DNA from 2 places in the Notoacmeibacter ruber genome. Region 2 is predicted to be linked to the other one. Evidence: riboswitches for the same ligand, from Rfam matches in the RefSeq annotation. Region 2 holds a riboswitch; the other holds the start of a gene.

Region 1 (4,417 bases), 1.9 Mb from region 2:
GAAGCGGAACGACATAGACACAGCCGGTTTCCAGCACCGCGCCCTTCGTCAGATCGATCTCGTGAAGAACCAGGCGCTCCAGCTTATCTTCCACCGTGGCTTCCGGGCCCGGCAGGAAGGACGCGCGAACGCGATAGGCCACCTTGCCGAGGCGCAGGTCCAGGCTGGCGGGCTGCAACTGCCGCTCCGCCATGTCTTCAGACAGTTGAAGCGCGCCATTTTCCATCAGCGTGAAAATGTCGCGGTCTGGCAAGATGCCCGTCTTACGGTCCGGCATAGGTCGCTTCTCCCTGCATCTGCTTCACATGCCCGTCACGACGGACCGATACAAGCCTCAATAGAGCTTGTCCAAGAGGAAGGGATGTGCTGCCCTGTGCCCGCATAATGTCCCCCAATGGTGTGGAGCCCTCTATGTCTCTTATGTCCCTTACTCGCCGTGCGGTTCTCGGCATGGCCGTCGCCACCCTTCTGCCAGGCGGCATCGCCCTTGCCGAAACCACCGAAGTCACCTTCGTCCTTGTCAATGACAGCGACAAGATGGCACCCGATGATGATGGCCGCGGCGGCTTCGCCAAGATGGCCAGCGTTTTCAAGAAGGAGCGCGGAGACAACCCCAATACGGTCGTCGTCCATGCCGGCGATATGCTATCGCCCTCGCTGCTGTCGGGCTTCGACAAGGGCGAGCACATCATCGAACTGGCCAACATGGCCGGTTTCGATGTCGCGGCGCCGGGCAATCATGAATATGATTTCGGTTCCGAAAACGCCATGTCGCAGCTATCGAAGGCCGACTTTCCCTTTCTGGCAGCCAATATCGAAAATGCCGACGGAACACCGTTCGAGGATTTCGAACCGACGATGATGAAGGAGTTCGGCCCGGTGAAGGTCGGCTTCATCGGACTGGCCGAACTGACCACTGGAGAGCTTTCCAGCCCCGGCGACGAGATCACCTTCACCGATCCCGTGGCAGCGGCGGAAAAGCAGGCCGAGACGCTGCGTTCGCAGGGCGCGGATTTCGTGGTCGCGATCAGCCATAATGCCCTGCCGCTCAATGAGCAGATGGTGCGGGAAGGAACAGTCGACCTGGTTCTCTCCGGACACAATCACGTGGTCTGGAGCTACTATAATGGCCGCTCCGCCGGGCTGGAATCCGGTCATGATGCCATGTGGATCGGCACTGTCGATGTCACCTTCGATGTGACCGAAGAAGAAGGGACGCGCGAGGTCGACTGGACACCGAGCTTTCGCTTTACCGACACGATGGATGTCGAGCCGGATGCGGACGTCGCCGCAAAGGTTGCGGAATATGAAGCCACGCTCGACAAGGAACTCGACGTCGATGTCGGGACCACCTCCGTGGAACTCGACAGCCGCCGCGCATCCGTCCGCAGCCAGGAAACGATCATGGGCAGCCTGATCGCCGACGCGATGAAGAAGGCAACCGGCGCGGATATCGCCATTACCAATGGAGGCGGCATTCGTGGGGACAAAACCTACCCGGCCGGCTCTACCCTCACCCGTCGCGACGTCCTCTCCGAACTGCCCTTCGGCAACCGTACTGTGCTTCTGGAAATGACCGGAGCGCAGGTGAAGGAGGCACTGGAGAACGGGGTTGGCCAGATCGAGGAAGGCGCCGGCCGCTTTCCGCAGGTTTCGGGCCTCACCTTCAGCGTGGACTCCAGCGCCGAAGCGGGGGCGCGCATTTCCGATGTGAAAGTCGACGGCAAAGATCTCGACGAAAGCGCCAACTACAAGGTCGCCACGAATGACTACATGGCCGGTGGCGGCGACGGCTATTCCGTGATGAGCGAAGGCAAGGTGCTGGTCGACTCGATAAGCGGCAAGCTGATGGCCAACGATGTGATGGTCTATATTCGTGAAATCGGCGACGTGAAGGCCCCCGAGGGCACACGCATCACGATCAACTGATCGATTAAGCCTTGCGTCCCGGACGATCGGGGCGTAAGGCACCCTCCATCGTGGTGATTTGGCCGGCCGGCTTGCAGCCACGTTAAACAAGTCGCTAAAGGGGCCGCGATCCGGACCGGGCGCGACTTATCGCGGCCGGTTTTTTGTTTTGGTGAGAAGAAATGGCCGATCTTTCGAAGCTCCACCCCGAAACCCAGCTGGTGCAGGGCGGCATCAATCGCAGCGCTTATGGCGAGACCTCGGAAGCGCTTTTCCTGACACAGGGCTTTGTCTATCCCAGCGCGGAAGCGGCAGAAGCGCGCTTCAAGGGCGAAGAGCCCGGCTTCATCTATTCGCGCTACGCCAACCCCACCGTCGACATGTTCGAAAAGCGCATGTGCCTGCTGGAAGGCGCGGAAGATGCGCGGGCAATGGCATCGGGCATGGCGGCCGTGTCGGCGGCGCTTCTCTGTCAGCTTCAGGCCGGCGACCATATCGTCGCGGCCAGGCAGCTTTTCGGCTCCTGCCGTTGGGTGGTGGAAACTCTTGCCCCGAAATACGGCATCGAAACCACGTTGATCGATGGCACCAACACCGATGAGTGGGAGGCCTCCTGCAAGGCCAATACAAAGGTCTTCTTCTTCGAAAGTCCGACCAACCCGACACTGGCACTGATCGATATCGCCGCCGTCTCGAAGATCGCCAAAGCGCGCGGCATCACGACCGTGATCGACAATGTGTTCGCGACGCCCGTCCTGCAAAAGCCGATCGAGCTTGGCATCGACGTGGTCTGCTATTCTGCGACGAAACATATCGACGGCCAGGGCCGTTGCCTCGGCGGTATCGTCCTGTCATCCAAGGAATGGATCGACGAGAACCTGCACGATTATTTCCGTCACACCGGCCCCTCGATGAGCCCGTTCAACGCCTGGACGCTCCTCAAGGGTCTCGAGACCCTGTCCCTTCGGGTTGAAAAGCAGACCGCGAATGCCGGACAGGTCGCCGACTGGCTTTCCAATCACGACAGTGTGGCGCAGGTCATCTATCCTGGTCGGGACGACCATCCTCAGGCCCCGCTGGCGAAAGCGCAGATGAAGGGCGGTTCGACGATGATCTGCTTCGACCTGAAAGGCGGTAAGGACGCGGCTTTTGCTATGGAAAACGCCCTGGAGATCATTCGCGTCTCCAACAATCTCGGCGATGCCAAAAGCCTCATCACTCACCCGGCCACGACGACGCACAAGAATCTGAGTGAGGACGCCCGTCTGGAACAGGGCATTGGACCGGGCACGGTGCGCCTTTCGATCGGTCTGGAACATGCCGACGATCTGGTCGCCGATCTGGACCAGGCTCTGAACGGCGTCGGCCGCTAGAGGTCTCTGTGTGCCAGCATGATCCGGCTCAGGGTCGTATAGGCCGTCACGCCGGCGAAGAGGATGGCAATTAGCGGAAACCAGGACGGGAAGAGGCAGGCGAGAACAAAAACGAAAAGCGTCTCGCCGGCTTCTGCCAGTCCGGTGGTAAAGAACAGTGACTTTTCGCCGCGCGCCGTACTCTTCGCACCTCGCTTCTCGGCCATCACGGCATAGGCGAGAAAGCTGGCTCCGTTGACGTAGAAGGCCAGCAGCAGGATCGATCCTGCGATGCCATTGCGGGCCGGATCGAGGAGGACGAACGCCAGTGGGATCGCCCCATAGAAGGCGAAGTCCAGAACGATATCCAGAAATCCTCCAAAGTCAGTCGCTTTCGTTCGCTGCGCAATCGCGCCGTCCAGCCCGTCGCCAAGACGCGACAGCAGAAGAAGAGGCACGGCCAGAAGCGTATAGCCTGCTGCGACGCAAATGGCGGCAAGAAGACCGACGCCGAAAGCGATAAGCGTCATCGCATTCGCCGACAGACCGACGGCCAGAGCCCGATCCGCCATTCCATCGATCAGCGGCGCGAGCTTTCGCCTTCCCCATCCGTCGATCATGCCGTCCCTCGTTTGACCATCGTTCTGCCCGACCCAATATGGCCTCTGACAAGGAGATCGACAGCATGTACCGCGCCGTTACAGACGATATCGTGGTGGAAGTGGAGCCATTTTTCCTGCCGGACCATTCGGAGCCGGACCGTAATCACTTCGTCTGGGCCTATCGCGTCAGCATCGAAAACGGTTCCGATCGGCCGGTACAACTGCGATGGCGCTACTGGAAGATCACCGACGGTGCCGGCCGCGTGCAAGAGGTGGAGGGAGCCGGTGTCGTCGGGGAAGAACCGCGTCTTCTGCCGGGCGAAAGCTATACCTATACGTCCGGCTGCCCGTTGACCGTACCGTCCGGCATGATGCAAGGCCATTACACGATGCAGTCCGATAGCGGCGAGCGGTTCGATATTGCCATTCCGGCCTTTTCGCTCGACCTACCGGAAAACCAGCGCACTCTCAACTGAAGACGGTAGCAATGCAAATGGAGGCCCGTTCGGCTCGCGCCCGCATCATGCATGCCGTTCTGTTCGAGCTGATCGGCCT
Region 2 (4,417 bases):
TTTCGGGTAAGCGATTCATAACGAAATTGCCCTAGCGTTATCTGTAGAGGGCGGGAATGATCATGTTTGAACTTTTTGACTGCGACGAGCAAGGCTCAGCAACCGCGGATATCACGCGAGCATCCCTGGTCGATACCGAAGACCGTTTGGGGATCATGCTCGACGCCATGCCCATCGGTGTCCTGATCCATTCCCAGCATGCGGTCCTGTACGCCAATGCTGGAGCGTGCAGCCTTCTCGGCGAAGAGCGAAACAGCCTTATCGGCAAGCATATTCTGGATTTTCAGCGATCCGATTCCGATCCGCTCGCCTTCGACAAGGCTTTTGATGCGCTCGGCACGACGATGGATCAGGAGATCGTGCTGGTAAATTCCCATACCGGTCAGGAACGGCTGATGAAGGTCATTATGGGCCGTCTGCCGTGGGACGGACTGGCCGTCGTGCAGGTCCTTCTTCAGGATATCACCGATCAGAAACGGGCTGAAAACTCGCTTCGAAAGCTCTCCATCACCGACGAGTTGACCGGCGCCTATAATCGCCGACATGCATTCTACGAAGCGGGCCTCTACATGGAACGAAGCGACAGGGAAGCGTCGCCTTTCTCGGTCGCTCTGCTCGATATCGATCACTTCAAATACGTGAACGATACCTATGGCCATGCGGTCGGAGACGAGGTCCTGAAAACCTTCACCCAGCGGGGTCACCGCTTCCTGGCGACATCGAACATGGATTCGGCGATCTTTGCGAGAATCGGCGGAGAGGAATTCCTGATCCTTGCGCCGGGCCACAATCTGGCAAGTGCGGCCAAGATGGCCGAGACTTTCCGGCAAAGACTCGCCGGAACTCCGGTGGAAACAGCAAAGGGACCGCTCTCGGTTACGGCATCGATCGGTGTCGCCGAACGGCGCTGGGACGATTCTTCCTTCGATACGATTCTCAATCGGGCTGATGACGCCCTTTACGAGGCCAAGGAAAGCGGGCGTAACAGGGTCGTCGCAGTCGCCGCCTAGGCCTTGACGGTCGATAGCTTTCAGGCCGCCCTGGTTCCCATCTGCCGGTCCATGCCGATTTCCGACAAGTCATAGGCCGTGGTCTGATACATCTGGTTGATCCAGTTGTTGAACAGCAGGAAGGCATGCGAACGCCACCGGTTGATCGGCTTTCTGGCCGGATCGTTATCGGGAAAGTAGTTGGCGGGGATCTGGATCGGCTTGCCCGAAGCATGGTCGCGGAAATATTCCGCTGCCAGCGAGCCGTGATCATATTCGATATGATTGAAGATATAGAGACGGTTGGCGAAGTCTTCGGCCAGGAGGCAGAGGCCCGTCTCGTCACTCTCCATGAGAATGTTGAGACCCGATTCCGGATCGATATCGTCTCGCCGCACTTCCGTCCACCGCGAAACCGAGATCGAGAAATCGTCGGAGAATCCCGCCAGATAGGGCGAGGCAGGCTGCAGGTTGCGGTGACGATAGACCCCGAACGCCTTCTGCGGCAATTCATGTTTCGGAACGCCATGAAAATGCTGGATTGCCGCCATGGCGCCCCAACAGATGAAGAAGGACGAGTGGACGTTGGTGGTCGTCCAGTCGAGGATATCCTGAAGTTCCGGCCAATAGGTCACGTCTTCGAAAGGCAGCGTCTCGATCGGCGCGCCGGTGATGATGAATCCATCGAACTTCCGATCCTTCACCTCTTCCCAGGTCGAATAGAAGGAGATCAGATGCTCCTCCGTTGTATTGCGTGCCTGATGGCTGCCGACACGAACGAGGCTGAGCTCGATCTGGAGCGGCGTGGAGCCGACGAGGCGGGCGATCTGCGTCTCGGTTTCGATCTTGTTCGGCATCAGGTTCAGAAGGCCGATCTGAAGCGGCCGGATATCCTGCCGGATCGCCACGCTCTCATCCATGACCTGGACGCCCTCCTTCACGAGGACTTCCCGGGCGGGCAGCGTATCTGGAATTCGGATCGGCACGGCACATACTCCACAACAGGGCCAGCCGGTTGCCGCACAACCCGACTGAACAATGGCCGTCTCATGGAATATTCCGGAGCGGCCCTTTTAGCGAGTTGTTTAACGTGGCTGCAAGCCGGCCGGCCAAATCACCACGGCCGGCAAGATAGTCTTGCCGGGTTCCGCGGTCAACGTATCGGACAGGCTAGGGCGACCGTCAACCCTCGCCTTGGACTGGCGGTTCTATGGTGAGAGAGAGGCGATAGCCAGCCGGTGTGACGGAGAGTTCGGAATCTCCGCCCAACTGCAAGCTCATGGCTTCGATGATGCGGGTGCCAAGGCCCTTGCCCGCGGCGGCCGGGGACCCGTTGCCGACGCCATCGTCGGACAGGATCAGCCGATAGCCGCTCTCGGAGGCTTTTCCGGAGAGAAACACCGTTCCGCTATCTTTGTCCTTGAACGCGTATTTGAAGGAATTGGTGATGAACTCATTGGCCACCACCGCAAAGGCCGCCGCGCGACGGGAGTCTAGGATGATCGGATCGAGTTCGCTTCTCAGTTCGACGTTGTTGGGCGCGTTTTCGCGCAGCAAAAGCATGATGCGATCGGACAGATGTGGCAGCGAGATTCGGCCCGTGACCGAAGCATCATAGAGTTCCTGATGAAGGAGACTGACGGCCGCCACACGGCGGCTGGCGGTCTCCAACTCGGCCTTGGTTTCTTCGCTTTTGGCTTGCCGCCTCTGCATGTTGAGAAAGGAGGAAACCATGGCCAGTGAATTCTTGACGCGATGGTCGATCTCCTTGGCGAGGAGCTCTTGCTCTGCAAGCGATTTTTGCAGCTCTGCTTCTCGCAGATGCACGCGCCGGCTCGTTTCTCTCTCTGCTGCGAGTTGCGCCCGCAGATTGAGTTGCGCAAGAACCTGGTCGCCCAGAACCCTCAACGCGAAACGCTGATCCTCGCTGAGTTTTCCTGGCTCGGTATCGAGGACGCACAGCATTCCGAGCGGCAGGCCCTCCGACGTTTTGAGGGGAACACCGGCATAGAAGCGGAAGCGACCGGTCGTACCGTCGACCATCGGCATGTCCGCCGTCCGCTCGTCAATGCTGAGATCTTCGATCTCGAAAAGTCCGTCCTGAAGAATGCCGTGAGCGCAGACGGAATTGTCGAGGTCGGTCTGCCGCGGCCCATCGCCCTTGCGGGCCTTGAACCACTGACGGTCTTCATCGACCAGCGAGACAAGCGAAACCGGTCTCCCCGTCAGGCGTGAGGCCAAGTCGACGATATCGTCGAAGTCCTGCTCATCCGCCGTATCGAGGATCTCGTATTCTCGTAGGCGCGCAAGACGTTCCTCATTGCGCGGATGAGCTTCGGCTTTCACTGCGATAAACTCTTAAAAAACAACCCTATACGAACGCCATCATAGAGGGGATGGGCGGGGCCGCAACAAACAAGTTTGCACAAAGCAGCGAAAATTCAGATTCTCAGTCTACTTCGTCCGTTGCCGGGCCAGAAACGCCATTCGCTCGAAAAGATGCACGTCCTGCTCGTTTTTCAGCAAAGCGCCATGGAGGCGGGGGAGGGCGTCCTTCGCATCCCCGCGCAGGTCTTCCGGCGAAACGTCGTCGGCGACCAGCAGGCGAATCCAGTCCAGTGCTTCCGATGTCGACGGCTTCTTCTTCAAGCCGGGTGTTTCGCGGATTTCGTAAAACTGGTTCAGCGCGGCCGAGACAAGCCGCTGCTTGATACCGGGATAATGGACGTCGACGATCCGCGTCAGTGTCTCGATGTCGGGAAAGCGGATGTAATGAAAGAAACACCGCCGCAGGAAAGCGTCGGGCAGTTCTTTTTCATTGTTGGAGGTGATGATGACGATAGGCCGATGTTTCGCGCGGATCGTCTCATCCAGTTCGTAGACATAGAACTCCATCCGATCGAGTTCCTGCAGAAGGTCGTTCGGAAACTCGATGTCGGCCTTGTCGATCTCGTCGATCAGCAAAACGACACGCTGTTCGGCCGTAAACGCCTGCCAGAGCTTGCCTTGTTTGATGTAGTTGCGAATATCCTCGAAACGCGGGTCGCCAAGCTGGCTGTCGCGCAGCCGTGAGACCGCATCATATTCGTAGAGGCCCTGCTGTGCCCGGGTCGTCGATTTGACGTTCCATTCAATCATCGGAACGCCGAGAGATTCGGCTACCTGCCGGGCCAGTTCCGTCTTGCCGGTCCCCGGTTCACCCTTCACGAGAAGGGGACGCTCCAGCGCGATTGCCGCGTTGACCGCTACCATCAGATCCTTGTCGGCGACGTAGCTGTCGGTACCTTCGAAACGCATATGCTGGTGTCCTTCGGCTCGGCTTTTGCGGCGCGGACATTAGGGGCCTTGGCCCCGGTCAACAAGGGCCGCATTCTTGATCGCGAACATATGGATCAAGACTTTTCGACTCGAGGCCAGCCCCCTATATG

Evidence for each region. A riboswitch is a leader RNA that binds a small molecule or an ion and turns the genes downstream of it on or off. The one in region 2 is predicted to bind S-adenosylmethionine.
Region 1: another riboswitch for S-adenosylmethionine. It lies ahead of D8780_RS02110 (O-succinylhomoserine sulfhydrylase); the one in region 2 lies ahead of D8780_RS11280 (homoserine O-succinyltransferase).

What each region holds. Positions count from the first base shown of each region.
Region 1 is NZ_RCWN01000001.1:442,123-446,539, reverse strand. Features, by position in the region: gene D8780_RS02120 (2'-deoxycytidine 5'-triphosphate deaminase) at 1-277, opposite strand, end outside; gene D8780_RS02115 (bifunctional metallophosphatase/5'-nucleotidase) at 412-1,929, shown strand; SAM riboswitch at 1,970-2,048, shown strand; gene D8780_RS02110 (O-succinylhomoserine sulfhydrylase) at 2,091-3,281, shown strand; gene D8780_RS02105 (CDP-alcohol phosphatidyltransferase family protein) at 3,278-3,880, opposite strand; gene apaG (Co2+/Mg2+ efflux protein ApaG) at 3,946-4,338, shown strand; gene D8780_RS02095 (PACE efflux transporter) at 4,350-4,417, shown strand, end outside.
Region 2 is NZ_RCWN01000001.1:2,362,640-2,367,056, reverse strand. Features, by position in the region: gene D8780_RS11285 (sensor domain-containing diguanylate cyclase) at 63-1,010, shown strand; gene D8780_RS11280 (homoserine O-succinyltransferase) at 1,031-1,975, opposite strand; SAM riboswitch at 2,042-2,120, opposite strand; gene D8780_RS11275 (sensor histidine kinase) at 2,172-3,335, opposite strand; gene D8780_RS11270 (AAA family ATPase) at 3,444-4,286, opposite strand.